DNA from 4 places in the Microcystis sp. M061S2 genome. Region 2 is predicted to be linked to each of the others. Evidence: predicted binding sites of a transcription regulator. Region 2 holds the regulator's gene; each other region holds the start of a gene.
What was found. Region 2 encodes NtcA, which controls nitrogen genes in cyanobacteria. Its sites were predicted from a motif close to TTTGTANCNNNNGNTACAAA; they were not measured.
Positions count from the first base shown of each region.

Region 1: a site for NtcA is predicted at 4,727-4,746, ahead of IM475_RS12815 (DUF4278 domain-containing protein). Genes of this name have one in related genera too.
Region 3: a site for NtcA is predicted at 4,637-4,656, ahead of pirA (arginine synthesis PII-interacting regulator PirA). Genes of this name have one in related genera too.
Region 4: a site for NtcA is predicted at 2,084-2,103, ahead of glnA (type I glutamate--ammonia ligase). Genes of this name have one in related genera too.

Region 1 is NZ_JADBUP010000072.1:53,699-61,545, reverse strand. Features, by position in the region: gene aroB (3-dehydroquinate synthase) at 1-797, shown strand, start outside; gene IM475_RS12830 (geranylgeranyl reductase family protein) at 774-1,910, opposite strand; gene IM475_RS12825 (AAA family ATPase) at 2,149-3,333, shown strand; gene IM475_RS12820 (DUF4276 family protein) at 3,333-3,923, shown strand; gene IM475_RS12815 (DUF4278 domain-containing protein) at 4,243-4,635, opposite strand; gene IM475_RS12810 (FHA domain-containing protein) at 4,790-5,239, opposite strand; gene IM475_RS12805 (DUF5615 family PIN-like protein) at 5,432-5,650, opposite strand; gene IM475_RS12800 (DUF433 domain-containing protein) at 5,788-6,012, opposite strand; gene IM475_RS12795 (endonuclease/exonuclease/phosphatase family protein) at 6,052-7,020, opposite strand; gene IM475_RS12790 (DUF1349 domain-containing protein) at 7,179-7,793, opposite strand.
Region 2 is NZ_JADBUP010000075.1:43-7,889, reverse strand. Features, by position in the region: gene ccsB (c-type cytochrome biogenesis protein CcsB) at 1-13, shown strand, start outside; gene IM475_RS13560 (aspartoacylase) at 171-1,064, shown strand; gene IM475_RS13555 (serine/threonine protein kinase) at 1,121-2,443, shown strand; gene IM475_RS13550 (ATP-binding protein) at 2,686-3,930, shown strand; gene IM475_RS13545 (Uma2 family endonuclease) at 3,977-4,561, shown strand; gene IM475_RS13540 (DUF3084 domain-containing protein) at 4,575-6,062, opposite strand; gene ntcA (global nitrogen regulator NtcA) at 6,070-6,747, opposite strand; gene fabI (enoyl-ACP reductase FabI) at 6,962-7,738, shown strand.
Region 3 is NZ_JADBUP010000057.1:33,301-41,147, forward strand. Features, by position in the region: gene IM475_RS10330 (hypothetical protein) at 1-948, opposite strand, end outside; gene IM475_RS10335 (PP2C family protein-serine/threonine phosphatase) at 1,278-3,191, opposite strand; gene IM475_RS10340 (GNAT family N-acetyltransferase) at 3,647-4,102, opposite strand; gene IM475_RS10345 (DUF8624 family small hydrophobic protein) at 4,095-4,259, opposite strand; gene pirA (arginine synthesis PII-interacting regulator PirA) at 4,411-4,572, opposite strand; gene IM475_RS10355 (SAM hydrolase/SAM-dependent halogenase family protein) at 4,707-5,501, shown strand; gene nadC (carboxylating nicotinate-nucleotide diphosphorylase) at 5,920-6,768, opposite strand; gene IM475_RS10365 (Uma2 family endonuclease) at 6,840-7,406, opposite strand; gene IM475_RS10370 (CBS domain-containing protein) at 7,568-7,847, shown strand, end outside.
Region 4 is NZ_JADBUP010000022.1:48,540-56,386, forward strand. Features, by position in the region: gene thiC (phosphomethylpyrimidine synthase) at 1-55, opposite strand, end outside; TPP riboswitch at 64-160, opposite strand; gene glnA (type I glutamate--ammonia ligase) at 587-2,008, opposite strand; partial or broken gene IM475_RS04565 (tRNA (adenosine(37)-N6)-threonylcarbamoyltransferase complex ATPase subunit type 1 TsaE) at 2,706-2,888, shown strand; gene aqpZ (aquaporin Z) at 2,926-3,687, opposite strand; gene IM475_RS04575 (class I SAM-dependent methyltransferase) at 3,957-5,042, shown strand; gene IM475_RS04580 (DUF3086 domain-containing protein) at 5,047-6,330, opposite strand; gene IM475_RS04585 (DUF3119 family protein) at 6,412-6,828, opposite strand; gene IM475_RS04590 (metal ABC transporter ATP-binding protein) at 6,868-7,668, opposite strand; gene ftsY (signal recognition particle-docking protein FtsY) at 7,763-7,847, opposite strand, start outside.

The DNA.
Region 1 (7,847 bases), on a different contig from region 2:
TTGCCCTCGGTGGTGGTGTAATCGGTGATATGACGGGATTTGCGGCAGCCACATGGTTACGGGGCGTTAATTTTGTCCAGGTTCCCACCACTCTCTTAGCCATGGTGGACGCTTCCATCGGGGGTAAAACTGGTGTTAATCATCCCCAGGGCAAAAATCTGATCGGGGCCTTTTATCAACCGAAATTAGTTCTGATCGATCCTAGCGTGCTTAAAACCCTACCCGTGCGAGAATTTCGGGCTGGAATGGCAGAAGTGATTAAATACGGTGTAATTTGGGATGCCGAGTTATTTCAACAGTTAGAAGACTCGGACAATTTAGCCAGTTTTTCTCAGATCGATGGCGAGCTATTGCAAATAATTATTACAAAGTCTTGCCAAGCTAAAGCAGATGTGGTATGCACAGACGAAAAAGAAGCAGGTTTGCGGGCGATCTTAAACTATGGTCACACGATCGCCCACGGCATTGAAAGTTTAACGGGATACACTAGCGTTAACCACGGGGAAGCGGTGGCCATGGGGATGGTGGCGGCAGGAGCGATCGCTGTTAAACTGGGAATGTGGACCGCCGGGGAAAATCAACGTCAAACCGATTTAATCGAAAAAGCCGCCTTAGAAACCCGTATGCCGCCTTTAAATGCCGATGAGATGGTCAATGCTCTCACTGCCGATAAAAAGGTTAAAGATGGCAAGGTTAGATTTATTTTACCAACGGCAATCGGCCAAGTCACCATTAGCGATCGAGTCACCCCCACCCTGGTGCGCGAGGTGTTATCACCAACCGAATCCGGGCAGTAAAAGCTTTTTCAATTGTTGCATCGCTTGTTCCGTAACATCCCGGTATTTTAAATCTCCCACGAGAATACGTCCCATCAGTTGACCGGCGATCGGGCGTTTAACGGCGATATTGTAGGCGATTTGGGTAAATTGATAGAATAAACCGGCTAATTTGGCCGCTAAAGCCATATCTTCCCCCCATTCTTCCCGAATTATCCGACTATAGCCCGCTAAAGCCTGATTATCTCCGGCTAAAGCTCGATCGATCGCCTCGGCTGCCTTAACTCCCGTCAAAATTGCCGGACGGATACCCTCACCGATGAGAGGATCGAGAATCCCTGCCGCTTCTCCTGTAATTAGGGCATTTTGGGCGTGTAGCGGTTGATTTCCGTTCCAAAGGGCTAAAGCATACTCACTATAGCGATAATCCTGTAAATTCCAGCCCTTTTGACGGGCATAATCTAACAGTTGTTTTTTCAGCTCCTCGGATTTGATGCTGCCCTTAAAACAAGCACCGCTAATTGTGTAACCATTAGACTTGGGAAAAGCCCAGATATAACCATTTTTTAGGGAACCAAAGTCAAAAAAAGCTTTTTTGGGGGGAATAGTAGCCCCTGCGTTAGTAATTTCGAGAGTAGCCCCGATCGTTTGGTTTTTCGCCGGTAATCCCAACCAGCGACTGGTATTGCCCCTAACACCATCGGCAGCAATCAGATATTTACCTGAAAATGTTCCTTGGGATGTGGTAACTTGCCAGTGATCTTGAAGGAATTTGATCTGGGTAACTTCGCTGTTATCTTGGATGGTTGCCCCGACTGCGATCGCCTGTTGACCTAAAAAATCATCGAAACGATCCCTTTGTACCATCCACATCGGTTCTAGCATATTTAACTTAGTGGTGGCGGCATCCCCCTGTTTCCAAGTAAACTCCACTTGCGTGACGGTATTCTCGATCACGGGGGTAAAATCAAAATCAAACCACTGCTTAATTGCCGGGGATACCCCACCACCACAGGGTTTATAACGGGGTAATTTCGCTTTATCGAGGATCAGGATCGATCGCCCCCTTTTAGCTAGATGATAACCCGCCGTCGTTCCTGCTGGTCCCGCACCGATGATAATACAGTCAAACATTTGTACTAATTTAAGTCGTTGAACAAATTTATGGACAATTTACGCTATTTTTGGCAACTTGTCTTGAGTCTGGTTTCTTGTCCCTTCTTCAGGCGGTTGAGCTTGCCTCTCTAGTTTCTAACTGATTTATCCCCCAATGTCCAAGAGAGTCTAATCTCTGGCTTTTTTGGCTAATTGATCAATTATCTTCACCTAATCAATTGTATAATCAAAAAAACTATAACGGCTCGATTATATCATGAAAATTGTTTCTATTAAAATAAAAAACTATCGTATGTTTAAAAACATACACATAAGAGATATTCCCCCTTTTTGTGTGATTATTGGAGCTAACGGCACGGGAAAATCTACTCTATTTGATATTTTTGGGTTTCTGCGAGATGCCCTCAAAAATAACATTCGCCAAGCTTTACAAATTCGCGGCGGTTATAGAGAAATTATCACTAGAGATCAAGAACAGGAAGATATTGAAATCGAGCTGCAATTTCGCATGAAAATCTTAGATACAGAACGTCTGGTTACTTATATACTTATAATTGGACAAAACAAAAATCGCCCTGTTATCAAACGCGAAATACTTCGCTATAAACGGGGTGAACACGGTAAACCTTTTCATTTTTTAGATTTTCAACTTGGTCAAGGATATGCTATCACCAACGAAGAAGATTTTAGTAAACCGGATAAAGAACTCGATCGAGAAGAACAACAGCTAGAATCTAACGATATACTAGCAATCAAAGGATTAGGACAATTTCAACGTTTTAAAGCCGCTACAGCCTTTCGTTCTCTGATTGAAAATTGGCACGTTTCTGACTTTCATATTAGCGAAGCTAGAGGAAGTAAAGAAATATCTTATGCTGAACACTTATCCCCTACTGGCGACAATATAGCTACAGTTGCTCAATATATTTATCAACAATATCCCACAATTTTTCAGCAAATTCTCGAAAAAATGAAACAAAGAGTTCCGGGTATTTCCTCTGTGGAAGCCAAAGAAACCGAAGACGGTCGCTTGATTTTACGTTTTCAAGATCAGGCCTTTAAAGACCCTTTTATTGATCGCTATGTTTCTGACGGGACTATGAAAATGTTCGCTTATTTAACATTACTATTCGATCCCAATCCTCATCCCCTACTCTGTGTCGAAGAACCAGAAAACCAACTTTATCCTACTTTATTAAAAGAACTAGCCGAAGAATTCGCCCACTATAGCGATCAGGGGGGTCAGGTATTTGTTTCTAGCCACTCCCCCGATTTTATCAATGCGGTTCCACTAGATAGTATTTTCTGGCTAATTAAATCCCAAGGTATCACCCAAATCCATAGGGCTAACGATAGCGAAATCCTCAAAAACTTAGTAGCGGCAGGCGATTTACCCGGCTATCTTTGGAATCAAGGCTGGTTTGAAGGAGTAGCACCATAATGAACTATGATATCGTATTTTTGCTAGAAGAGTCATCTATAAAAAATGTGTTAGAAGAACTTTTGCCTAAACTTATTCCCCCAGAAATCAGCTATATATGTATTAGTCATCAAGGTAAACAAGACCTAGCAAAATCTATTCCTATAAAACTCAAAGCTTTCAAGAAATCTAGTCCCAATACCAAATTTATTATTGTCCACGATCAGGATTCCCACGATTGTCAAGAACTCAAAAAGAAACTAGGGCAAATTTGTCAAAATGCCAGTGATGCTCAAGTCTTAATTCGGATTATTTGCCATGAATTAGAATCTTGGTTTCTGGGAGATTTAGCAGCAGTGGCCAAGGCGTATAATTTAAATAGTCTCGGCCAAAAACAAAATAAAAGTAAATACAGAGAACCAGACCAGCTCAACTCGGCCAAACAAGAATTAAAAAAGCTAGTGAAAGAGTATTATGCAGGAACCCACTCTAAACAGATTGCCCCCCATCTTTCCCTAACTGAAAATAAATCGCGTAGTTTTCAAACTTTTATCCAAGGTATCAAAAATGTTGTGGAAATGATACAACGCCCCAATCCGAACCCGAACTAGAATAGACCTCGACCTAATATAATTAAAAGCTTGTAAACTCCTAACTAGAGTTGGCTGAAAAAATCTAATACCATTTCTCTAAATTAAAACTACACATCGAATTTAAGTCACCCTTTTTAAGGGGGATTTAGGGGGATTAAACTTCTGTAGTCAGACTTTGGAGAATTGGTATAAAAATCTTGTTGGATAATATCTTTAGGGTTTTTTAAAATCAAAAAGTGCCGGCCTTGGGAGTGAGCGGGGGAAGATTTAGGCATTTTTGCGCCCAAAAATATTCCCCCCGGCAGAACCGAGGGGAAAGTGGGGAAAAACCGCTAATCTAGCAGTTTAAGGCTAAGTCTTGGGATTCTTTTTTCAAGAGATTAACGAGGGTTTCGTCACCATTCTCTTGAGCGATTTGTAAACGACGTTCCAGACGACGACGAATATTGTTCAGATGGATGCTAGAAAGGGTTTCCTCTTGGACAACAACAGGGGGTTTGACAACGGGCAACGGACAACTGTTTGGGGTGACTTGCCCGGCAAGATGAGGACGGGTGCTGTAGGCAACTCCACGATACTGACGATGCAGTTTCGGCTCTAATTGGAGCATATGGCGAGGATAATGGTGATTCCAGTCTTGACCTCGGTATTTACCGCCGATATCTCCAGTCTTCATCTCCAAGGGGAGAGAATCCCTTTCGTACTTAACTCCTCGATAGGCTAACGTCATATCACCGACTCCCTGCAATGCTTTAAAGTGACTTTAATCCCCCTTGTCGTCCCTATATAGGGACAACAAATGAAAAGATCTTATTTATTATTCTGTATCTATTTTTACATTTTGTTAGGGAAATTGAAAAAAATTTATAAAAATTTAATATTTTCTAGCTGGCGATAGTATCCTTTTCCGGCTGGGTTTGGTCGCCCACCAAAGGAGCCTCTAGGGGTTTGAGGATTAATTTTGGTTGCTCGTCCTCATCGATGAGACGAATTTGAATTTGCGGGCCAGAGGTGGCTAAACGAACCACCATACCATCGACGACGGCGGTTTTCTCGATCGCTTTGCCATTGAGAAACGTCCCATTTGACCCTAAATTTTCCAATTCCCAGTCATCGCGATCATTACGGTGGATTTCTAAGTGCCGCCTCGAAACCACAGCACTATAGAGAACCACATGATTATCCAGCGCCCTGCCGATGAGAATGGTTGACTGCTCATTGTCAAATTGCCAATGTTGTAGGGGCGTGGCCTGACTGGGGTGCAAAAGAGTTAAAGTGATCACGGTGACTGTTGTCGGCACGATAGAGGCGGTGAACAGGGTGAATTCTATCATAAATGTCAGGTGAAGACCGTTCGGCTGATCTCACGGCCGAAGCCCTCAGTTTTACCGAAGGGCTGAAACCGTTCGACTGAGCGTTCGACTGAGATCACGCCGAGATAATCAAAGATATAGGGTTCTAGTGCGATTCGTTCTTATCAGAAGTCTAACAGACGTGGATAGGGCAAGGTCACAGTAATTCCAAATTCAAACGGTAGCACAGAATACAGAACCAGTCTTACTCTTGCCTTTCAAAATGGAGTGAAGGGTTTGAACAGTGACCAAAGCTTCAACCTGTGGCCAAATACGGGCTAAAAACTGATGAAATTCTCGTTTTCGTATATTGCCAAAACGGAGATGTACTACTTTAGGTGGGGAAAAATCTAGCATTAGTCGCTCGGAAAAGTCCGCATCTTTCGTAACAATAACCAGTTTTTTATCCTTTGCATATTGCCAAATTTACGTATCCCTTGGACTTCTACCTAAAACCGAAACATGAACGATCGGTAAAGATGGAGTGAACAGGATTTTAGCTGGTAAATTTTCATCAAAGAAAAAACCATTCATGCAATTTTTCTGACTTCATAGTGATTCGCCATCAATCTTGCTGCAAATTGCCTACAGGCATAAATATCTTCTCGATTCAGAGAAGGATATTCTTCAAGGACTTCTTCAATAGAATCCCCTGCTGCCAAAAATTCCATAACTGTTTGCACCGGAATTCGGGTTCCAGCTATAACAGGTCTTCCATTACAAATATCTGGATTGATATGGATACGACTTTCCATTAAGGTTTTGTTACCTCCGTTATGAGGGGCTAAAACAAGCTACGTCACTCGTAGTTTTGCAATCACTGGACGATGATCAGATACACCTGAAGGCAGTGTGATGACCTGATCAACCCTGACATTTTGACTGACGAAAATGTGGTCAATGGGAATTTTTAGAGCTTGTTTCCAATGATCGAGATGGGATAGCGATCGCGCTCCGTCAGCGTAAAACCAGGTTGGATTTAGTCCATGCCCTAGATTGACACTGCGTAATCCTGAGTTAATGATAAAGTTGCGAAAATAAATCGACCAGGAGGTGAGGTTAAAGTCACCCATCATCACGGTGGTGATTGACTGCTGTGCTGCATAGGCTGCCAGGGCTACCATCGCCTGGTTACGATTGATAAAGTTAGGTATGGATATAGGGGCAAGGGGATGGGCAACAACAACCCGAATGGGGTGTCCTGTCACATTAACGCTTGCGAATAGGCTATGGTGGCGGGTTCCCAAGTTATCAGTCGTTGCCTCTGTAATGGGATAGCGGCTAAATAAACTCAGTCCGCCTCCCGTTGCGCGGTAATAGTAAGGATAAAGATCCTGCACCTTGTCTAGTAGCTCTGCGGCTTGCTCCTTGAGGGGTTCAACTAACCCGAATATATCTACGGGATTTGCCCGAACCAGGTTAGTCACGGCACTGGTCTCCCATAGTTGGTAGTTGACGTTGTAGGTCATTACGGTCAATGGGAGACCACCAGTTCTAGCATCTCGGAACCTCGGAACATACCAGGTAGCAATTGTGCTGACATAAAACCCCAGCCCTACAGCTAAGGTGATCATCAATTTCCGGCGGGAAGGGCGGAACCTGGGTAAAAACAGAGCCAACAGCAATATCAAAGTCAAGGCCGCAAACCAAAGATAGCCTGCCCCCAAAATCTCAAAGAGCCACAGCTTGTACCATTCTCCAGGGGTGAAGCTGATTAGCAACAGGCTAAGTGCGATCAACCACAGCAAAATACTGGTCAGCATAACATCTATTATTAGACGGATTTATTAGGTGAATCTTTAAGTTCTCCAACCAGTTTATAGGGTGTACAAAGAATCGGCAACTCAGATCTTGAGACAAGCCGTTAACCACAACAAGCCAGGCGTTAAGGCGCGTAGCGCCAGTCGGGTGCATACAGTTATTAGCTGGCTTCTGGTATTGCCAGCCACTGATTGTCTGAGATTTCCAAGGTTTTGAAACAACAGCGAAACGCTTTGCCTATTGGGCTGCAGGCATACACTCCGATTTGGCAATCGTCGGCTATCTTGTGTAAGTGTGTGATCCGCATTTGCAGCCAAGCCTGCCCATCATAAGAATTCTCTAGCAGAAAATCGCTCCCCCGTTTACTGATGCGATACCACATTTCGCGGTATCGTGAAGAAATGTCTTGCGTTGCCCAATCAGAATATCCCAAATTGGTCACCACAGAACCAAGCCGACTAGCTTGTTCGCTTTCATATTCCGTGGAAACTTTTATCCAATTCTGACTGTCAATCCGCACCATTAGGCCACATTGATCATATTTTTCCCGAGGCTGAAATTCTACTTGGGTCATTAGGGAAAAATCGCCAACTTGTCGCATCAATAAGCAATGCCCATCGTCTCTTTGAAAACCATAGTGCGTGTTTTGCCAAAAATCAGTTTTTTCATCTGTAGAAATTTCCAAGCCATTACCCAAACGATAATGCGTCGGCTCGTTGAGCCAGTAAAAATCATCTGACAATGCTGGCTGTAAAAAATTTTCACTAAGTCGCATAATATCGCTCCTAATCAGATACATCGTGATATTACGAGGCCAGCTAACCATTGA
Region 2 (7,847 bases):
CTGGTTTTTCTAAATCAGTTATAGGGGTGGGTTGTGGGGTGTAGGGTGTGGGGTGTGGGGAGTTTTCTCAGTGAACTGATAACTGATAACTGATAACTGTCTCCTAACCCCACCAACAAACTTTTTGCCGCAAACCATAAATAATTACAACTTTTCAAAAATTATAAAAAATGATCGAGCAGAAAACTACTATTAAAAATCTGGCTTTAATTGCAGGTGTGCATGGCAATGAACTAACTCCCGCTTATTTGGTTAAATACCTGCAAAACTCAGCTAATCTTATTGCTCGCAGCAGTTTTCAATCCCACACTCTCATCGCTAATCCCTTAGCCCTAAAGCAACGGGTTAGATATATCGATACGGATTTAAATCGTTGTTTTAACCGAGCAGATTTAGCCAATCCTAATTATCGGCAACATGAACAACTAATAGCGAAAAATATCTATCAACAAATCCGAGAAAAATCCATCGATTTATTAATCGATATTCACAGCACCACATCTAACATGATGCTGGCGATTATTTATTCTAACCCCCATCCTTGGCTATTAAAACTCTTTACCTATCTGACTAAAATTAATCCTGAGGTGCGCTTAATTTATCATCCCGTCAGCGAGGAAGAAAATCATTTTCTGAAAGGAATTTGTCCCCTAGCTTTTACCCTCGAAATCGGTCCGGTTAACCATGGTGTCATCTGTCCCTATCTTTTTCGTCAAACCGAAACACTCATCTATCAAATCCTAGACTACATCGAACAGGAAAATTATCTCGCTGCCCATCTCGATACTTTCAGCGAATCCCTAACAGTTTACCAACGTTTAGGCTCGATCGATTATCCTAGGGATGAACAGGGTGAAATTAAAGCCATGTTACATCCTCAGATTCTCCAACGAGATTATCAGGCAATTCAACCCAATCAACCGATTTTTCTAGGATTTGATGGTCAGGAAATTATCTATCGTGGTGAATCTGAATTATATCCTATCTTTGTCGGAGAATCTTCCTATAAAGAAAAAGGAATCGCTCTTTGTTGGACAGCAAAAAAACAAATCGATATTAATTAGTACCTCCACAGCAGTTTTCCTGAAAAAAAACAGGTCTAAATAAGGGAAAAGCCACTATGACCTTTACTTCTGATTCTCTTTTAGCTGAACGTTACCAACTGCAACAACGACTAGGAAATACCGCTATCGGTCGTCAAACTTGGTTAGCTACCGATGTATTATCTCAGGAATCGGTAATTATTAAACTCCTCGCTTTTAGTCCCCAGATGGAGTGGGAAGAATTAAAATTATTTGAACGGGAGGCAGCCGTCTTAGCTTCTCTCCATCATCCCCGTATTCCCCGCTATCGCGATTATTTTTCCCTCGATAAAAATCAAGGTGATGGGATTCCTTGGTTTGTACTTGTACAAGATTATATACTGGGAGAATCCTTAAGTGATCACTTAGAAAGGGGGCAACGTTTCACCCCTACGGTAATTCGGACTATTGCCCAAAAAGTTCTCGAAATTCTCATCTATTTGCACGAATTATCGCCCCCAGTATTACATCGAGATATTAAACCTAGTAATTTAATTATTAACTCGGAAAATAACGTTTATTTAGTAGATTTTGGGGCAGTCCAGTCCCGCGGTGCAGTGACGGGAGTTACTTTTACTGTGGTGGGAACGAGTGGTTATGCACCTCTAGAACAATTTTGGGGCCGAGCAGTTCCGGGTTCTGATTTATATGCCTTGGGCATGACTTTAATTCATTTATTGACGGGAATTGTGCCGATAGAACTGCCCCACCGCGACTCTAAAATTCAATTTCGCCAACTGGTGACAATTGATGATGATTTAATCGATTGGTTAGAAACTATGACCGATGTAGCGGTAGAAAAGCGGTTTAAAAGTGCCAGAGAAGCCCTAAAATTTCTTCAACATCCCTACCATCGTCAAGTATCAAGTTTAATCGATCCTAAAAAATTACCAAAACCTCCCCACAGTTCCATCCGTATCGCTAAACACCGGGATAATTTAGAGATTAATTTACCCCCCAAAATTAAGCTGCCTTCTGATGCTCCTACCCTCTGGTCTTTGGCAATTGTCCTTACTATCACAGTCTTTATCTCCCCGATTCTTACCTTTATTATAGCTCTAATTGCTTTTATTTGTTTGCGAGAAATGCAATTAGTTCTTAGCCCTCAAGAAGTTTTAATTAAATATAAACTTTTCAATTTTATCTACAAAAAATTTGCTTTTAAAACTCAAGATTTATGGGGTATTTTTCTCCATAGTAATGGCACAGAAGGTAACTATCAGATTCGTCTGCGGACGGCTAAAAATTATTATCTTATCGGTCAGAATCTCCGCGAGGATGAATGTCTCTGGTTAGGACAGGAAATCCAAGATTGGTTAAATTTTATCAAATATAACGTTTCTCATCAAGAGGAAGTGTAACCTGACAGGGTATTATCAACCGTCTCCCCAAAACGAAAACCTTGTACCTCATCTCAAGAAATCTTGGGAATTAGTCGGTAGGCATTTTACCTTTTTTAACCTTAATCTTGCAGAGATTACCCTATCTTGATAGAATAATAACTGATTTACATTCCCTTGGCTACAGGACGGCAATTATTAAATCGAATTAGGAATTACAAAAAATCAGCCATGAAATGTTAGTTATTAGTGGAGAATAAAAAATGATATCTGAAATTTACCAAAAAGTCAGCTTGTTAGTTTTGTATCAAGGGGTTTTTGATAATGCTATTGGCCAGGCATTTATTACCCTATTATCTACGGATAATATCGCCGATTTTCTAAAAGCCTATGGTCAATGGTTTCAAGCTTTAGCATCTAAAAATATTAGTTGGAATGATTTTCTAGTCGAACAAATTTTATTAGATGACAATCCCTTTAGTCAACAGGTACAGAAAAAAAGTGTTTGGGAGTTACCCGAATCTTTAATTAATGGCGTGAAACAGGATTTATCTATCCTCCAATCTCTCTATAATTCTAGCATTTATAGCCTCAGCAATTCGACAATTTTTGAACGAATTAAATTTCTCAGTTTCCCCGCTTGGGAAGTGGACAATAAATTAGAAAGTTTTCTACATTCTGGTTTAGATTGGCCGGAATTAGTCGAAGATCTAGCCGATTATTATCGTGAGTGTGGTACAGGAATTTTTGCCCGTTATCAAGCTTTAAGGTGGCAAGAAGGCAGATTACAAGGAATTACTCATCCCGATCCCGTGCAGATTCAAGACATAGTCGGTTATGAAATGCCCAAGGAAACCTTGATTAAAAACACTGAGTTTTTATTAGCAGGTTATCGCGCTTTAAATGTCCTACTCTATGGCAGCCGGGGTTCGGGAAAATCTTCTCTAGTCAAGGGATTATTGCAAAAATATCATAGTCAGGGATTGCGCTTAATTGAAGTGGCAAAATCGCAATTAAAAGACCTACCATTAATTATTGAAATCCTGCGAGATTTGCCCCAAAAATTTATTATCTTTGTCGATGATTTATCCTTTGAAGAAGACGATGAAGCTTTTAAAGCTTTAAAGGTTGTTTTAGAGGGAAGTGTCACCGCTAGACCGAAAAATGTCGTAGTTTATGCCACTTCTAATCGCCGACATTTAGTCAGAGAATTTTTCGCCGATCGACCCCAACCAAAAGATAGTGATGAAGTGCATAATTGGGACACAGTACAAGAAAAATTATCCTTTAGTGATCGTTTTGGTTTAACCCTAACTTTTGAACCGGCTAATCAAGAAAAATATTTGGAAATAGTGCATCATTTAGCAAGTTTAGCTAAATTAAAAATTAGCTTAGAAGACTTAGAATTTCGTGCCAAACAATGGGCAACCCAACATAATGGGCGATCGGGAAGAACTGCTAGACAATTTATTGATTTTCTCCAAGGGGAATTAGAATTAAATAGGTAGCATTAATTGTGTTATGATTAAATAAAAGAATATCTAATCTGTAAAAATGTTGACTCAATCTCCTCCCGAAATTCTCAGCTTAGAAGAATATCGCAACCTAGAAACTAGCGCAGAAACTAAACACGAATATCACGACGGGGAAATTATCGAGATGACAGGGGGAAGCATCAATCATAATAGTATTCTCATTAATCTGATTGTTCTGCTTAAATTAGCTTTAAGAGGAACTAATTATCGTCTTCAATCTAGTGATCTACGTCTATGGATCCCCCAATATAATCGAGGTTTATACCCAGATTTAATGATCATTGCCGGGGAACCATTATTGAGTGATAATCGCAACGATGAAATTTTAAATCCCTGCCTAATTATCGAAGTTTTATGTCCTTCCACCTCCAGTTATGATCGGGGTGATAAATTTCGTTATTATCGTTCTATACCCCAATTAAACCAATATCTTCTCGTCAGTCAAGGAGAGATACTAATAGAATCCTATAGCAAAACCTCAGAGAATAATTGGTTACTGCAAGAATACACCCCAGCTAGGGGAATTATATCCCTAGATTCTTTAGGAATTAGCTTAAATCTTGCCGATATTTACGAAGGAATTGATTTTAATCTCAACTCCTAACTTTAGCTATCTTTTAAGAAGACGTACTAAAAATAATTTTACCATCTTTTACCGCTACTAAACGCAAAGTTAAGGGGCCAGCAGTATTAGTTTTACTAGCAGCAATTGCCTCAAGTGTCTCGATAGAATTACCCGACTTTTTCACTTGACCAATAAAGTTAACTACCGTAGTTAATAACCCATCTTCCACTTGAATTGACCCTAAAACTCCCGCACTTCTAGCGCGAAATTGAGCCGAAGCTAAGAGTAAATCTAAACGCTTTTGTAGGTCTTCTTCCGTCATATTTTGGGGATCAATGGAAACGGCAGCGATTACCTGTTTCTCCTCAAAAACTCTTTGATTGGGAACCACATCAGCAAAGACACGAATCTCGGTTTCTCCTAAAACATAATTACCTGCTGAAAGGATTCTCACCACATATTCTTTACCGTCCTGTAATTGTTGACTTAACTGTTCTACCTGTGCTTTTGTGATCTTAACTAAACGCTGGTCAAAATTAGGCTGATTCGGTTGGGTGGCACGGATAGCATTTATATTCGCTTCTCGCAATAACTTATCAATAACAGCGACAATAGCTTGAGTATCAACAATACGAAAAGCTCCAAAAGATAACACCTGTCCCCGGAAAATAGCGATTTGTTTTTCCCGCAATTCTTGATAGGTTTGATAGTATTGCTCTAAAACTTCCACTTCCCGCTTAAGAAAAGCCATTTGGGTTTCTAAATCTTTTAATTTTCCCTCGCGCTGTTCCAAAGCCAAATTTTTATCCACAATCGATCGATCGAGTTCTCCAATGCGTTGATCCCGGCGATCAATTTCTAGCTGTAGGGTTTTTTGTTGAGTTTCCAACTGTTGAAGTCGCGCTTGTCTGGTTGTTAATAACTTTTGTTGATTAGCCAACTCTTTATCTCTAACTTTAACGGTGGTTTGTAGTTGATTTATCTGACTAGAAAGAATTGATTTTTGTTGAAACAATTGATCCCGTTGACTGCTTAACTGTGCCTTTTGATTAGTTAAAATAACTCGTTCATTATTTAAATTAGCCACTTCCTTGCGGAACTTTTCCAACTGTCCCGAAACTAATCGCAAACGTTGACGAGAAGCTTGATAATTTTTGTTAAGAACCTCTAGACGTTTCTGCACAGCTATCTGTTCACTTTTAGCCGTTTTTAAAGCCTTTTCCACCTGATTTTTTTGCTCGGTGGTTTTTCTTACCTGACTTTCTAAATCTTTGATAGCGGCACGACGTTCATTTAACAGGCGATCCAGTTCAAAAACCCCTTGACGCAGGGATTTACTAGAAGCAAACAAGACAATTAAAGTGGAGCCGGCGATCAAAATTCCCGTTACAATCGTCATTAAAGTTGCGGTTTGTTTCGGACGCAGATTAAATAAACGCATCCTTTTCTTACCGATACGGCTCCCTATGCGATCGCCAACCGCCGCTATCAGACCACCTAAAACCACGATGGCCAAAACCAAAATATAAGCGCTAGTCATCCAGAATTTAAGTAAATTGTTGACTGAGAGCGACGGGATTATGGACGGTAATTTTCTTCTTGTAAATTGAGACCATTTCTTGATCCCGCAGCTCTCCCAATAAACGGGTGACAGTGACGCGGGTAGAACCGATCGCTTCTGCGATCGCTTGGTGAGACAATTTTAGATCCACCCGGATGCCATCGGTGGTGGGAACCCCAAAATCACGACAGAGAATCAATAAAAAACTGACCAAACGGGAACCCATATCCCGGTGAGCCAAGGTTTCGATCATCATTTCCGTTTGCAGAATCCGCGAGGACAACCCCTGCAGCATCAACATTGATAAATCGGGATTATTGCGGAGGGATCTTTCTACCTGATCGATCGGGGCCGAGAGTAATTCTACCGGAGTAAAAGCCACGGCATGATAAAAACGATCCGATCGCTGGCCGGTGAGTAAGGATAGCACACCAAAGACGCTATTTTCCCGCAGTAGAGCCACGGTAATTTCTTCTCCCGCTTCATAGACTCGCGACAACTTAACGGCTCCTTTCAGCAAAAAATAGACTCTTTCGGCGGGATCTCCCGGGAAAAAGATCGTTTTGCCACGCTCGAACAATTCCACCACCGGGGGGAAATTGCCGCTGCCGATTCGACGGAACACATCTGCTAGGGGTTTATCTTGTATTAGGGATAAGTCCATCTCACATCCAAAAAAGGGGAAAATTGTTTTTATTATGCAACGAGTGTCACCTCTATTAAACATAACCGCTGCCTAAACTGGGAAAAGTTTTGGGCGCTTTTTGCCAGACAATGGGGGAGGGGTGATCATTGCTGCCCCGTTATCTGTATCCCTATTATACCGAATCTCGCTGGGGTCGGCTATTGGGGAGATTTTTGTAAGAGAAACGAGAACTATGTTAGATTTAACGGGAAAAAACGCCCTAGTGACGGGAATTGCCAATAATCGCTCGATCGCTTGGGGAATTGCCCAACAACTCCATCAAGCTGGTGCAAATATCGGTGTCACCTATCTCCCCGACGAAAAGGGCCGTTTTGAGAAAAAAGTGCGAGAATTGGCCGATGAACTTAATCCCGCTTTTTATGTCCCCTGCGATGTCCAAAATGACCAACAGGTAGAAGATACTTTCGCTACAGTGGCGGAAAAATGGGGCAAACTGGATATTTTGATTCACTGTCTCGCTTTTGCCGATAAAGAGGGTTTAACGGGCGATTTTACCGCCATCCCTCGGGAAGCTTTCACTAAATCCCTAGATATTAGCACTTTTTCCCTAACCCGTCTAGCGCGATCGGCTAAACCTTTGATGACGGAAGGGGGAAGTATTATCACTCTTACCTATCTCGGTGGTGTCAAGGTAATTCCTAACTATAATTTAATGGGGGTGGCAAAAGCTGGTTTAGAAATGAGTGTTCGCTATTTAGCCGCCGAATTAGGTGGTCAAAAGATCCGAGTTAATGGTATTTCCGCCGGTCCAATTCGCACCTTAGCATCTTCGGCCGTGGGGGGAATTCTTGATATGATCCATCATGTGGAAGAAATCGCTCCTTTACATCGCACCGTGACACAAATTGAGGTGGGAAATACGGCCGCTTTTTTAGCCAGTGATCTTGCTAGTGGTATTACCGGTCAGATTATTTATGTAGATTCCGGTTACGAAATTATGGGAATGTAGTTTTAAGTAGGTAACGTCAGTTCGGGATAAGGGAGGAAAGAAAAGGCGGGGGCTAGTAAGCTGAAAAATATATAAACTCAGCACCCCCAACCCATCTATGTCTAGTCTA
Region 3 (7,847 bases), on a different contig from region 2:
TAACATCGATCGCAGATGGGGATTACTTGCTCCCGTATCCACATAGAGGCGATCGGACAAACTACCTAAACGTTTCCAAGTAGTATAAAGTTTAGCCACGGCTTGCTCTAATTGTGTGGCTTGTTTAACCAGATCCGCCGCCGTATTGAGGCAATCGACGCGCAAAGCTTCTTCTAGAGCCATTTCGATATCTAAATTACCCCGTCGGAGAGTTTGTACTTGGGCCGCCGCATCGAGATATTTGGCTAAACTGCGTGCTTCCGAGGTGATTAATTTTACCGTGTCCACATCGGGATTAGCGGCGATTTCTTGACGGAGAGTGTCGATATGAGTATCGGGTAACTTTTCTAATTCTTTCACTAGGGGAGCGAGATGACGCGCCGGTAAACTGCCATCGCTGGCTTTTTCTTTCACTTCATCGGGTAGTAAATCTGAACTCATCGCTGTCCATTCATCGGCCAATTGCTTCACCTCCCGACGGGTAATTCTCTCCCCTTGTCGGGCCGCATCACTGACTAATTTTTGAATTTCGGGGGCAGATTTGGCCGTTTCTACGAAGGCGCGTTTACTAAAATTATTGATACTATCGGGATCCAGTTGTCCTTCCGCCAGGAGAGTATCAGCACTATTAGCCAATTGAATCAGAGCATAAGCTTGACTTTTAGTGATTTCTCGCTGTTTTAACCAGTTCAAAAAGCCTGTACCGCGACTATCACCGCCTTGCTTCTCCCGATCGCGAATAGCTCGCAAAATTCGCCCCCGCCAGATTTCCGTTTGCAAATCAAAGCGGTCGCAAACTTTCCAAAAAGAATCCAGTTGCTGCTGAAAGTCATGATCTTGGATGGTTTCATCTTCGGGATCCGGCAGTTGAAAGTTAAACTCTAGAGGCGTTTCAAAGGCATCAATGATCGCGGAGGTGTCGGAGGAGAACGTGGCAGCATCAACCATAGGATAGACTCGGCAGTTAATCGGGCATTTTATCTTAACTCGCTCTGGCAACCCCCGACAAGCCGATTAATCATCAGCCACAGTTAATAGTAAATCCTGTTTAAAAGGTGTAGGAGAGTGGGAATTATGAATTATGAATTAGGAAGTGGGGAAGTGGGGGAAGTGGCTCTTCTGGTTTCTGTGTGGAAACGAGGTCTATACTGATAGAATATCCGCAAAATAGTCCTAAAAGTCTTGCCCAATAAGCACTTCAGGATTCCATAAGCAAAAATTATCACACAAAGTCGAGAAGAGCCGGGAAGTGGGAAGTGGGAATTATGAATTATGAATTAGGGATTGGGGGGACTCGGACTGGTGACAGGTGCGGGAGAAATCGATGGATTGGAAGCGGGATGACGACCCAAGAATTGCCAAGCGATCGCAGCCAGCAAACCGAGAACACCGACAGCGATCGCTACCACGACTAGGGGTGAAACCCTAGTGAGCGCGGGGGGAGAGGTAGGACTAGGAACAGAAGAAGATGGGGGGGTGGGAGTGGGTATTGCTGTCACCACTTCTTCTCCGGAGTAGGTGTCTCCGCTGTGATCAAAATCTTGGTCATTAAGATCGGGAATAATCCGTTCTTTGGCCTCAGCATAAATTAAAGGCCTGACAGGTTCAGCCGCAGGAACTACCCGACAATAAACTAGGGCGATGGTGGAGTTATCGTGACCGTTTTTCTGGTTAGCTAGTTGTAATAAACTTTCCCCCACGGCGGTTACATTTTTCTCTCCTCGCAAAAGAGGCACAATTTCACTGTCCCAGTATTGTTCTACCCGATCGTAATCACTTAAACCATCGGAACAGAGGAGAAAAACACAGTCTTGATCAACAATCAGCCTCTGAACGGTGGGATAGAGATTAGTGGCGCTACTCATGCCCAAAGCTTGCACCAAGGCCCCGGCGTTGGGATACTGTATGGCATCACGATAGAGGAGATAGCCTAATTTCACTTCCCTAGAAGCGAGATCATCATCCACCGTCACTTGATGACAACTGTGGGCAGTAATCCAATAGATGCGGGAATCCCCCACATGGGCCGCGTACATTTCCTGGGCCTGGGCAAAGGCCATAACTAGAGTCGTACCCATGCGCCGGCGATCTTGTCTTGACTCCTGATCGTTGCGTTGACTGATCAGATCATTGGTGACACGAATCGCCTGTTCGAGGACAAGACTGTAACTATCGGGATAGATTTCAATATCACTGGTGGGACTGGGATTAATTTCCCTAGGCAGGGTTTCGATCGCCAATTGAGCAGCGATTTCGCCCCCTTCCTGACCGCCGATACCATCACAGACAATCGCCAGGGGATTTTGACCATTAGTCAGGGTGATGGCCTGATTAGCCGGGGGATAACAGGCATCCTCGTTGTGTTCCCGCAGCGGACCGGTATCGGTGCAGGTGAAAATCTCATAGCTGCGTTCTTGACCTGCACCGTAGTGCTGTAGTGCATAATCGAGGATAGCGATCAGGGATTCCGGGCGATCGAGATCACCGGATTCTAGCTCTTGGGTCAGGGATGCGAGAAAATCTTGAATATTAGCGGCTGCCGTCGGCATCAGACCGGCCCACAGGGCCCCTAAATCTCGTAAATTGGGAGCGGCAGCCTCGTCTTTGCTTAATTCTAGCAATTGCAGCAGCTGATTATTCACTCTCGTCAGAAAAGGGTTAAGCAGACTGGAAACCACAGCTTTTTTCTGGAGGGGATGCCAGAGTTTGGCCATTTGCCATAACCAGTGAATTTGTCTTAAATCGGAAGCTTGCGACCAAACCTCGGCCAAAGTGGGCAATAGTTCTGGATAAATTAATTCTCCCGTTTCGTCGAGGGGAATAGTGCCGTATTCCAACAGCCAGATGTCCATATTTAGGCGTTCATCGGGACTGGGAATATAGCCATAGACTTGGGGAATATGGAGATGGAAGGGTAACAATTTTAGGTAGAGGGAAATCCAGCTAGGAGGTTCGTCCGGCGCTTGGGGTGCTTGAGCGGGTTTAGTATCAAGAACAATTTGTGGTTGTTTGACCAAATAACGATTATCAATTAGCTCGCCAACATGATAATAGGTTCTCACCCAATCACCCATCATCCATAAATAGCGCTTAACTAAAGGAGTACCGCATTTTTCACAGAATCTATTAGTGAGAGCGTTCGGGGATAGACAGGTTAAGTTTTGACATTGGAGGGTTGTCAGGGAGTCCATGAAAACTGCTTACTCCTAAAGCGCGGTTAGTATAGGTTAATAAAATAGCGTGTTTTTATCCACGATGACTGCCAGTATATTGCAGTGTTTCCCAAATTTTACCCTTTGTCGCTCGATCAGGAATAATTAATGCTGACAGTGCCATCTCTAGGGGTATGTCTGGGGTTGGGGAAGTGGGAATTATAAATTATGAATTATGAATTGGGGAGGTGGGGAAGTGGGGGAGTGGGAATTATGAATTATCAATTATCAATTATGAATTATGAATTGGGGAAGTGGGGTGTGGGGGAGTGGGAATTATGAATTATCAATTATGAATTGGGGAGGTGGGGAGACCACTTCATGCGCTTTGCGGGGGGAAGTGGGGAAATTGAACTAAAACCCCAAAACCCCAAAACCCGAAAACCCTATCACCCCAAAACCCGAAAACCCTATCTCCTGTCTCCTGACAGTTTCTAAATATTTTTCAACATCAGCAAAGAGCGAGTTTGAAAGCCGAGATTTTGGTAGAGAGTGAGAGCATTGTCGTTATTGATGAAGACTTGTAAACCGATGCGGGTTTGTCCGCGACTTTTTGCCCAATCCTTAGCTCGATCGATTAGTGCGCTGGCGATACCTTGGCGACGATGCTGGGGATCGACGTAAATTAGAAAAATATGACCATAGCGATCGCCTGTCACCTGATCGACGGCGCTCCCCATCCAGAGACAAGCGATCGCCGTTTGTTGTCCTTCAACGATCCACAGGGGAGTATCGAGGCAAAAAAACTGTCTGACTGTATCAGCTAGATGGGAGAGGTTTTTTTGTTCGGGAAAAAATTCTTCATAGGTGCGGGTGAGAAAATTAATTAGTAGATAGCGATCGCCAGTTTTTCCCAGTCGCAGCCGATAATCTTCGGGAAGGTTAGCCATGCCAAGGATAAGAGAAAATTATGCCCAGGGATGGCTCGATCGGAGCGGGTGCCGCTAAATCTGCCGGTAAAAAAATCCGGATGCCAGTGGCAACCAGAGCCACTAAAAACACGAAGATAGTCAGGAGGGGAGCGATATATTGCCGAAAAAAAGCCATAATTATTTGATCTCTAAACTGCTGTTCTTTCTATTTTAGGGATTGCCAGTTAAGATATCAGCAATTAAAAAAAAATTCGCCCAAAAAAAAGTGACCGGCATACCGATCACTAGAAACCGACAACTAGACTATGACTAAACACCGATTAAATCTAACGAAGGTGCAAATAGGCCGCCTCTGCTTCTAATTGACGCACTAAAGCTTCATTTCCCTGCGCTCTAGCTACTTCCAGTCGGTGTTGCAAATTTCTGCGAAGTGTTTCTCTATGAGCGACGGTGGCCTGTGTTAGGACTTGCTGACGATTTTTGTTCATGATGGACAGACTTTTGAGCGACTTAACTTACCTTATATCTAAATCATAACATTCTCCTTGGTAAACTGTATCTTTAGTTACTGAATTTGGCGTTAAGATTTATTAAAGCCATTGGCCACCCTAGGGACAAGTCGATGACGGAACAGGCACTAATAACCCTTACTAGCGATTTTGGACTACAGGACGGTTATGTGGGCATGATCAAGGGAGTAATCGCGGGAATTGCCCCCCATGCTCGCACGATCGATCTTAATCATCAAATTTCGCCCCAAGACCTTTACGCTGGTCGTTTTATCCTCCTGAATGCCTATCAATATTTTCCCCAAGGCACTATTCATCTGGCAGTCATAGATCCGGGGGTAGGAAGCAAAAGACGCGGGGTAGGGATTCGTTTTGCCAGTGGTTATTTAGTTGGTCCAGATAATGGTTTATTTAGTGGCATTTTAAGCCAATCTCCCGCTATATCCGCCGTTAATCTCAATAATTCTTCCTATTGGCGCACCCCTAACCCTAGCACTACTTTTCACGGTCGTGATATTTTTGCTCCTGTGGCCGCTTATTTGTCCCGGGGAGTACCCCTAGAAATGTTAGGTGAGATTATTGATCCCGATAGCTTGCAACAATTAGCGATCGCTGTTCCCCAGATCGAGGAAGATAAAATTAGGGGTCAAATTCAATATATTGACATTTTCGGCAATTTAATCAGCAATATCCCCAATTATCTCCTAGAAGGAAAAAATTGGTCAGTGCAGTTGGGACCAAAAATTATCCCCGCAAAAAACACCTACAGTGATGTTCCTTCGGGGGAAATAGTCGCTTTTATCGGTAGTCACGGGGGGTTAGAAATTGCTGTCAATAGTGGTAGCGCCCAAAGGCAATTACACCTAAATATTGGCGATGCGATCGAGGTTACAATAGACAGGGGTTAGGAGACAGGAGACGGGAGATTATTTTGGCTCTTCCAGAGGAGTTATACCAATTTTCAATAGTCGTGACTAACATCTGAAAGTGCAATTCCTTTCTCCGAGAGGGATTGCGCTTTGAAATGATCAACTAAGTCTGTCATTACTTTTGAAAAATGATCTTATGATATTTTAGCAGAAAATAATCCACGCAAGCCTTGCCAAGTAAAGTTCACCAGAATTCAAAAAAGCAATTTTAATAAAAAAAGCTTTTTGCTTGGTTGGATTCCAGCCTATTTAAGGGGTTAGGCTCATTTAAACTACTAATTTGCTATAACCAGTCTAGGAGAGCCATTATTTTTATTTATTCTCCCCAATTCATCATTCATCATTCATCATTCCCACCCCCCACTGATAACTGATAACTGATAACTGATATAGCGTTTTAATCAATTCTCATACTAATATCTAACCAAGTAGAACGGGTAATTGGGGCGCTAGTGGAAATATAATCTACTCCTGTTTCGGCAACGTTGCGAATGCGATCGAGGGTAATATTTCCCGATGCTTCTATTTTGGTTTTACTATTAAAATTGCGGATCATCTCCACAGCAGTTTGCATCATCTCTAAATCCATATTATCTAACATAATGATCTCTACTTGCTGCTGCAGGGCCTGATTCACTTCTTCTAATTGGCTGGTTTCTACCTCAATTGTGAGAGGATAGGGCATATTTTGCCGTACACGACGCACTGCTTCCTCGATGCTGCCGGCAGCTTGAATATGATTATCTTTAATCATAATTGCATCATCTAACCCCAAACGATGGTTAATAGCGCCACCGATCCCGGAGGCATATTTTTCTAAAATTCGTAATCCGGGGGTAGTTTTGCGAGTATCGACCAACCTTGTCGATAAATCGGCAATTTTCTCCACATACTGACGAGTGGCAGTAGCAATCCCACTCAAACGCATGGCAAGATTTAAAGCGACTCTTTCCCCGATTAACAGCGCATCGAAGGAACCTTCTATCTCGGCAATAACTTTAGACTTGGGGCAGAATTCTCCTTCGGCAACGGTGGGGGTAAAGTGAATAGTGGGGTTAAGCAGTTGAAAAACTCGTTCAGCTACGGGTAAACCAGCAATAACTCCCGCTTCCTTGGCAATCCAAGTAGCTTGACCGATTTTAGCATGACCGAAGAAAATTGCTTGGGTGGTGCGATCGCCTCTACCGAGATCTTCTCGTAACCAGTTTTCTAACAAGGGATCAAGAACTAATAGGGGCGGTAACATAGAATTTATCGAAAAAATCGGGACGTATTTATTTTAAGTCTAGGAATGTTTGACCTTTTTGTAAACTTTCTTTAATTGAAACTTATCCCTTCATAGATTAACTCGATCGCACAGTGAAAATCGAGACTAGATAGAATAATTTCTTCCCCCTGACTATAAGCGCAGTAAAACCAAATTTTATCTTCACCGCGACGATAAACCTCAACACTGATCGATTCGGGATCGACTAAAACGTATTCTTGTAAACTGGGAATCTGACGATAATATTGTAACTTTTTAGTGCGATCATAGTTTCCTGTGCTAGGGGAAAGCACTTCAATAATCACTTGTGGATGTTGAATAAAATTACGAGATTCTCTATCCCTAAAATCGCAACTAATCACCAAATCGGGATAAAAATAACGACTATTATTAGCTTGTACTTTTGCATCAGATACATTCACCCGACAGCCTCGCGGACGGAGATGAGAATATAAAGTTCTGTAAAAATTCAAGGTAATATCATTATGGGGCAGACTACCCCCAGTCATGGCGATAATTTCCCCATCAATGTATTCATGGCGCAATTCCTGGGTAGCTTCCCATTCTAGATACTCTTCCGGGGTCATTCTTTCTGGGTATTGAGGTTGAGCGATCATTTTTATTTTTCCTTGTCAACTAACTAAATTAATATCCCATTTCCTTTTTATGTTATAGCATTTTCTCGCCCGAAGATTGAAGAATAGTCATAATTAAGCGGTGACTGATTACCCTAATGATAAGATGGAGAGAGAAAGCATTATTATCGCAGGTCGCTAAGATGACAAAAACAATTGCCGATATCATGACTCCCAATCCCATCACCGTCACCGCTAACACTTCTCTGTCGGAAGCAGTGAAGATTTTGGCCGAAAAGCGGTTTAGTGGTTTACCCGTGGTGGATGACAAGATGCGACTGATTGGGGTTATCTCCGAAACTGACCTTATGTGGCAGGAAACGGGAGTAGAAGCTCCTCCTTACATTATGCTCCTCGATAGCGTCATCTATCTACAAAATCCTAGCCGTCACGAGAAATTACTCCATAAAGCTCTCGGTCAAA
Region 4 (7,847 bases), on a different contig from region 2:
GCATTTGCGATACATTTGCTTGTCCGCGCCGGGGGGCAACCCATTCTTGTCTCATAATTTTATTTCCTCTGTAAACAGCTTCCCTACGCTGGAATTACCCAGTCTCAGGTTCTAAGGGTCTTTCTCAGCCTGATTATCTCAGACACCCCTAGCTATGACGGCAATTGTATCACTGTTAACGACTGAGGAGATCAAGCTTAAGATTGTTGTTTGATTAGGCAGTATTCAGGAGTCAGTATTCAGGAGTCACTATTGAGTATTCAGCTTTTATAGTCATTTCAGATAAGTCTGATACACTCTAGACCGACAAAACCCTTATGAACTCTGGGATTGATATTCTCAATCTTAATTGAAATGACTATATTTATTATCCCATCTCCCCCGCTCCCCACTTCCCGCTCCCCCACTCCCCAATTCATAATTCATAATTCATAATTCCCCCACTCCCCAATTCATAATTCATAATTTATAATTCATAATTCATAATTCATAATTCCCCTACTCCCCAACCCCCAACTCCTTGCTGATTCGAAAAAAAAGGGCAGGCAAAAGCCTACCCTAGGATTAATGATTATTCAATCAAATCTTAGACATCGTAGTAGAGAGAGAACTCGTAGGGGTGGGGACGTAAGCGCATCGGGTTAACTTCGTTATCGAGTTTGTAGGTGATCCAGTTTTGGATAAAGTCTTCGGTAAAAACACCAGAATCGGTCAAGAAAGCGTGATCTTTTTCGAGACTTTCCAGAGCTGCTTCTAGAGAACCGGGGGTAGAGGGTATTTTTGACAATTCTTCGGGACTGAGTTCGTAGATATCCACATCGAGAGGTTCCCCTGGTTCAATTTGATTTTTAATCCCATCGATACCGGCACAGAGCATGGCGGCAAAAGCGAGGTAGGGGTTAGAAGTGGCATCAGGACAACGGAATTCTAAACGTTTGGCTTTCGGGTTGCTTCCCGATAAAGGAATCCGAATCGAAGCGGAGCGATTACCTTGGGAGTAGGCCAGGTTTACAGGGGCCTCAAAACCGGGGACGAGACGCTTGTAAGAGTTGGTGGTGGGGTTAGTTAAAGCTAAGAGCGCGGGAGCGTGTCTAAGCAAACCACCGATGTAGTACAGTGCCATTTGGCTAAGTCCGGCGTATTTATCCCCGGCGAACAGGGGTTGACCATCTTTCCAGATAGACTGGTGAACGTGCATCCCGGAACCGTTATCACCAAAGATGGGTTTGGGCATAAAGGTGACGGTTTTACCGTATTTCTTGGCCACGTTCTTGATGCAGTATTTGTAGGTCATCAAGTAGTCGGCGGCCCGTACTAGGGTAGAGAATTTAATCCCTAACTCGTTTTGACCACCAGTAGCGACTTCATGGTGATGTTTTTCGATGGGAACTCCGCAGTCAGCCATCGTTAAGAGCATTTCCGTGCGAATATCTTGAGAGGTATCGGTGGGACTAACGGGGAAATAACCCTGTTTGTAGGCGGGTTTATAGGCAAGATTTCCGTCTTTTTCGTCTTTACCGCTATTCCAACGACCTTCGACACTATCCATGTAGTAATAGCCGGAGTTGGCGGTTTGGTCGAAACGAGCGCTATCAAAGAGGAAAAATTCTGCTTCCGGTCCAAAAAATACAGTATCACCTAAACCGGTACTGCTCAGATAATCGATCGCTTTCTGAGCAATAGAGCGAGGATCGCGACTATACCATTCACCGGTTCTCGGTTCTTTGATGCTACAGATCATGCTGAGGGTAGGTTCCTTGTAGAAGGGATCGATCCAAGCAGTGGTAGGATCGGGAACCATGGCCATATCGGACTCGTTAATTGCTTTCCAACCGCGAATACTGGAACCATCGAAGGCAACACCATCGCTGAAAGAGCTTTCATCGATTTGATCGTAGTAGAAGGAGCAATGTTGCCAGATACCTGGCATATCAATAAATTTCAGGTCGATAATCTTAATATTGTTGTCCTGAATCATTTTCAAGACTTCTTGTGGCGTTTCGGGCATGGAAAACTCCTTTGACGTATGGATTGGTTCTTAAGCTTCTCGAAAAAACCATCCTAAACAGTCACTTTGACCGTTTTTGTATTTTTCGATACAAAATCTTTGATCCTAGCTTGAAAAAATCTGTAATTTCCTTGTTCAGGTCGGTAATGGCTCCGAATGGCGATTTGCCCATCGGCTTCTACTACCTCTTGCCATAGCTCAAGGAGGTTCGTTTGTGCAAACATTTGCCGTCTAGAGATTTTCTGCTCACTTAAAAGTTCATGTATTTCACCTCAGATACTCAAATACACCTCGAAGAAAAGATTTTGTTAACAAAGTGTCATACTAGATCCTGTTTTAAAAAATGATAACAATCAGTCATAAGTTAGCTTGACTGCTTCTGTATCTATCTTTCAGTTCCTCTGAACTTAGATGTTCGGCTAAGTAAGCTTTCTTGGGCATTTTATCTCCTCGTTTTTACTCGTTTTATTATAACAGGATTTAGTATGACAGGCCTTTTAGGTCAGGCCATGTCCCTTTTTCTTGACTTCTAGCTGCTAAGCTGAGAACTTCCCACTGTCCAGTCTGCTAATTTCACACTTTCTTTAGATTTATAGTCATTTCAATTAAGATTGAGAATATAAATGCCAGAGTTCATAAGATTTTCATCGGTCTAGATTGTATCAGACTTATCTGAAATGACTATATCGGCTCAACTGGAATCGAGGTGGATTTAGGGATAGTGGCGATCAAATGGTCGGAACGTTTAACTTTTTTGCCGGAAAATTATCTAGAGATTACTTTACTCGATCGAGGCGAGCAGAGACGACGAGCGCTGCTCAATTTTGTCGGTGGGGACGAAAAAAATAGCGATTCCTGTGGGGTCGCTATCAGCACTTGACTCTTGAAGCAATCAAACTTTAGCGGTAACTTTCCACTTATTCTCTAACTCGTCTTTCTTCTAAAGTTTCTTCAAAGAAACTATTGTAGAGGAAACCCGCAGCCACGGCCCCAACAATGGGAGCAATCCAGAATAACCATAATTGACCAACGAGAGCCATATTACCGCATAAAAGAGCGACACCAGTACTACGAGCGGGATTAACGGAGGTATTGGTCACGGGAATGCTAATTAAGTGAATTAAGGTCAATCCTAAACCAATAGCGATGGGAGCAAAACCGGCTGGAGCGCGTCGATCGGTAGAACCTAAAATGATAATTAAGAACATGAAGGTCAAGACCACTTCCGTGACCAAAGCGGCGAATAAACTGTAACCACCGGGAGAATGTTCTCCGTAACCATTGGTGGCCAGAGGATTGCTGCCTCCCAAAGCGAAACTCGGTTGACCACTGGCAATAATGTAGATAATTACCGCCGCTAAAATCGCCCCTAAAACTTGAGCGATGATGTAGGGAAGTAGTTCCGAACCGGGGAAGCGTTTACCTGCCCAGAGACCGAAGGAAACGGCGGGATTAAAATGTCCCCCCGAAATATGCCCGAAAGCGTAGGCAAGGGTAAGGACGGTTAAACCGAAGGCGAGGGAGACACCGACAAAAGAAATCCCCAGATGGATATTAAAATCAGCACCATCTACGACACTCTTGGCTTTACCCACAAATACTGCCGCTAAAACGGCACTACCGCAACCACCGAGAACCAGCCAAAAGGTCCCGATGAACTCTGCTAGATACTTTTTCATCTCTATATCAAGGTTGAATGATTTTGCTTTCAGGTTATCTCCCATCAAACCGGATTAAACTGTTATAAGATATTAAAAAATAGTTATTTTTTGATCTTCAATTTGCCGTTCTCATGGGGAACCTATCAGCCTTCTGGGGCTAGAATACTAAAAACAATCAGGAATTTCTGATAATTTCACACTTTTTTTAGATTTACTTCTATCTTGATGTCTGATCGGTTTTGGCAGTGTCTGACCCTTTCCGCCGAGTGCTAATTATGAGATGATCGATGCAGGAAGAAAAAGCGATATTTAATATCAACAATACTTTTTATCGACCGGAGAGTAAAATCGTCCGAGATTTAGGAGTTTTAGGGGCGGCAATTGCCCAAAAAGAGCGGGGCAGTTTGCGCGTTTTAGAGGTAATGAGCGGCTCCGGTGTGCGAGCGCTCAGGTATTGGTTAGAAAGTGGTGCGGATTGGCTGTGGGTTAATGATGGTAATCCAGAAATTAAGCCAACTTTAGCCGCTAATTTAGAGAGTTTATTACAACAGAAAAAAGGCAAAATAACCTATAAATCTGCTCAAGAAGTTCTCCTAGAATGTTATCTTGAAAAAGACTATTACGATCTAGTTGATATTGATGCTTTTGGTTCCCCTGCATCTCTGTTTAGTGCTATTCCTTTAGCCACTAAAATCGGTGGTTTAATTTATCTGACTAATACCGATGGACGGACGCTGACGGGTCATAATCTGGAAAATAGTTTAGCTAATTATGGAGCCTATGCTCGCAATCATCCAGCTGCCCACGAACAGGGATTAAGATTAATTATCGCCAGTTTGCAATTAGAATCAGCCCGGTTAGGTTTAGGAATTACGCCGATTTTTTCCTTCTTTTTTGGTCAAAGTTATCGGGTGATGGTGCGGTTAACGGCTAATAGACAATTAAATAGTCATAACTACGGTTTTCTCGGTTATTGTCATAGCTGCGGGGAATATCAATCAGTGCCTTGGCCGAAGTTAGGCAAGATAGTTTGTTCTGGGGACGGGCAACCTTTAACCTTAACCGGACCTTTGTGGTTAGGCAGTTTACACGATCGCCTTTATCTAGAAAAAATGGCAGATTTAGCCGATCAATGGCAGTGGAAAAAGGTAGTTAAATTGTTAGAAATAATGAGGGAAGAAAACGATTTTCCTCCCTATTTTTATAGCTTTCGGGAAATTGGTAGAAGGGGCAAATTAGATCTACCCAAAAGGGAAGATTTAATTGCAGCTCTCCTAGAACAAGGTTATCGAGCCGCTGCCACCCATATTAACCCGCAAGCACTGAAAACTAACGCTTCTTTAGCCCAATGTATCGCAATACTCAACGACTAATTAGTTAATACCAATAACTAGAACTTTGTTGGGGTTCAGGGGCAAAAGCTAACCAGTAGGGGAATTGTAAAAGAGCGAAATTCAGCCTTTCTTCGGTATCATCGATGATAATGAGCGGTGAATACTTATCGTCGATTAAACGTTCCGCTTTTTGAATTAAAGCTTCGGGAGACTCAAAGAGAACGATGCCGCGGTCCGGTCCAAAATCGGCGCGGGAAATGCCGAGACAATCTTGGAGGCCGCGCCGCCATTCGCCTAAACGTTCGGGACTATTAGCCAGAACGAGAGAACGGAAGCGATCGCCCTGTAATTCCGCCATAATCGAGATAATTGCCGAAGCGACCAGAATATTCTGGAGACGGCTACCCATACCGCGAATCGTACCCCGGCCCCCCTGTTTAAAGAACCACTGTTGCACCCGTTCGGCGTGAATTGGTTCAAAAGTGCGCCGTAATTGCCAAGGGGGACCGTAATAGTCAGGACGACTGCGATAACGGTCTAAAAGAGTTTGGATGCGCTGATTTTGGTCAGAAAAGCCCTGTCTAGGGGTGGATTGCCCCACTGGTTCCGATTCATAACCCGAACGGTTAGAACGACGGGGTTCTTGCCAATTATCCCGGCCCTGGTTACTGGTACGGGGGGGACGGGGACTTTCTTCGCGATCATCCCGGCCTTGACTGCCACGGGATGGGCGCGGGTTTTCCTCCCGTTCAGTCCGCAGGGGAGGTTCCACGGGTCGGGGGGATTTTTCGGGGGTTTCAAAACGGGGTAATTCCAACTGTTCAGCAGCTGCAGCCAAATCCTGTAAACTGCCCACCAGATAGTCTTTAAATCCCTGAACCCGCACGGCTATGTCCTGGGAGACTCCGGCGAAATTACTCCGCATTTCCTGCCGAATACGCTCACGACGGCGTTCTAACTGTTCGATCGCCAATTCTAAAGCCTGTTTGCGTTGTTCTAGGTCTTTTACGCCTTCCTTGAGCATTCTTTCGATTTGAGCTTTGATATCTCCTAGTTCCTCGGCGATCAAGCGTTCTTTTTCCGCTTTTAACGCCGAGATTTCTGCCGCTAGGCTCTGTTTTTGCCGTTCTAGAGCCTCGATTTCCCCCCGCAGGGGTTGCGCCTGCGCTGTGGGAACTAATTCGCCTTCGGGGGCGGTTTCCGATGGCAGGGGATTCTCTACCGGGCGATCATTCCAGAGATCGTCAAAACTAAATTCTTCGACAGATTCATTGGGTAAGTCTGTCATTTTGTCAAGGGGTAAAACATTAAAATCTTCTGAATTCATCGGCTTTAGAAATGCAGAGCGAACAAAGGGCCAAGGCAGGCAATTAAGACGCTATTAGCCAGATTTTATTTTATCTCAATCTTAGTTCGCTTCTGAGTCGATCGCTTGCGATGCTGCTAAAGGATAGTATTTTTCGAGGCACAGTCTCAGGGTTGCGCTGTCAAAGATAATGGGCAAAAAATGAATGCTGTTAATTTCTTTGAAATAAAATAGGATCGGGACTTTGTTCCAGAAAATCCGCCAATTTTGCCATTCTTGGTAGGGAAAGGAGCGAATTTGTTGCCCAGATAGATAGACATCTAGGGAAGTGGGGGTAAACTGGAGACGAATGCGGGTAGTCTGGAACATCAAGAATAGCCCTAACAGGGAGAAAATTATTCCGAGCCAGACCTGTAAAAAGAGTAAAGGCAGCGATAAAATTACCAAAAACAGGGGAATTCGATAGTTAGGAGCCAGTTCGATCGTTCCTGTTACTTCTTGCGGGGAAATAGTTTTCATCGGTGTCCCTATCGGCAGTCAGCCAAAATATCTTCGCTTCTAGTTTATCGCATTGTTTTTCGAGAAGCGATCGAGATAATCGAGACTTGATCGGCGATGATCTGGTGGTGTCATGGCATCATAGAAGGAGACTTTACCCCCATAGGCGCGCCGGAGATTAAAATCGGTTAAGACCTTAGATCGTTGATCGGCGAGGATCAATTCTTTATTTAAGAGGATTAAATCAGCAAAATGGGTGATAGATTCGCCTAAATCATGGTTAACCACCATGATAATTTTATTTTCTTGGGCTAACTCACCAAAGATATTAAAAAGAATCCCCTCAGTTTTTTGATCTACCCCAACGAAAGGTTCATCAAAACAGAAAATCTCCGCTTCTTGGGCCAAAGATCTGGCTAAAAAGACTCTTTGCTGTTGTCCCCCCGACAGCTGACCGAGGGGACGATGGCGTAAATCAGCCATTTCCACCCGTTCTAGGGCATTTAAAGTCTGTTGACGACTAATATGGGAAAAAGGACGAAACCAACCCGTTTTTCTGACTCTCCCCATCATTACCACATCCCAAGCGGTGACGGGATAGGTCCAGTCGATTTGAGATCTTTGGGGAACATAAGCGACTTTATCCAGTTGTTGCTGTAGAGATTGCCCTTGATAGTTAACGGTTCCCTGTTGTACGCGAATTAATCCTAGCATGGCTTTGATCAGGGTACTTTTGCCCGCACCGTTGGGACCGATGATACCTGTTAATCGTCCTGGATGAATTTTCAGGGTGATATCCCGCAGGGCTTCCACGCCGCGATAATATACTCCTAGATGACTAACTGTAATTGTCCTTTGCATAGTTGTTACCCCGAGTCTCCAGTTCTAGCATAACTAAAAATGAGACAATTATGAAGCAACCATGAAAAGATTATGAAAGATAGCCAGGGTGAGATCAATCGCCACTCAGTAAAGCTTCCACGAATTCGTAACTGGAAAAGGGCCGCAGATCCTCGATTCCTTCCCCAGCGCCAACAAAG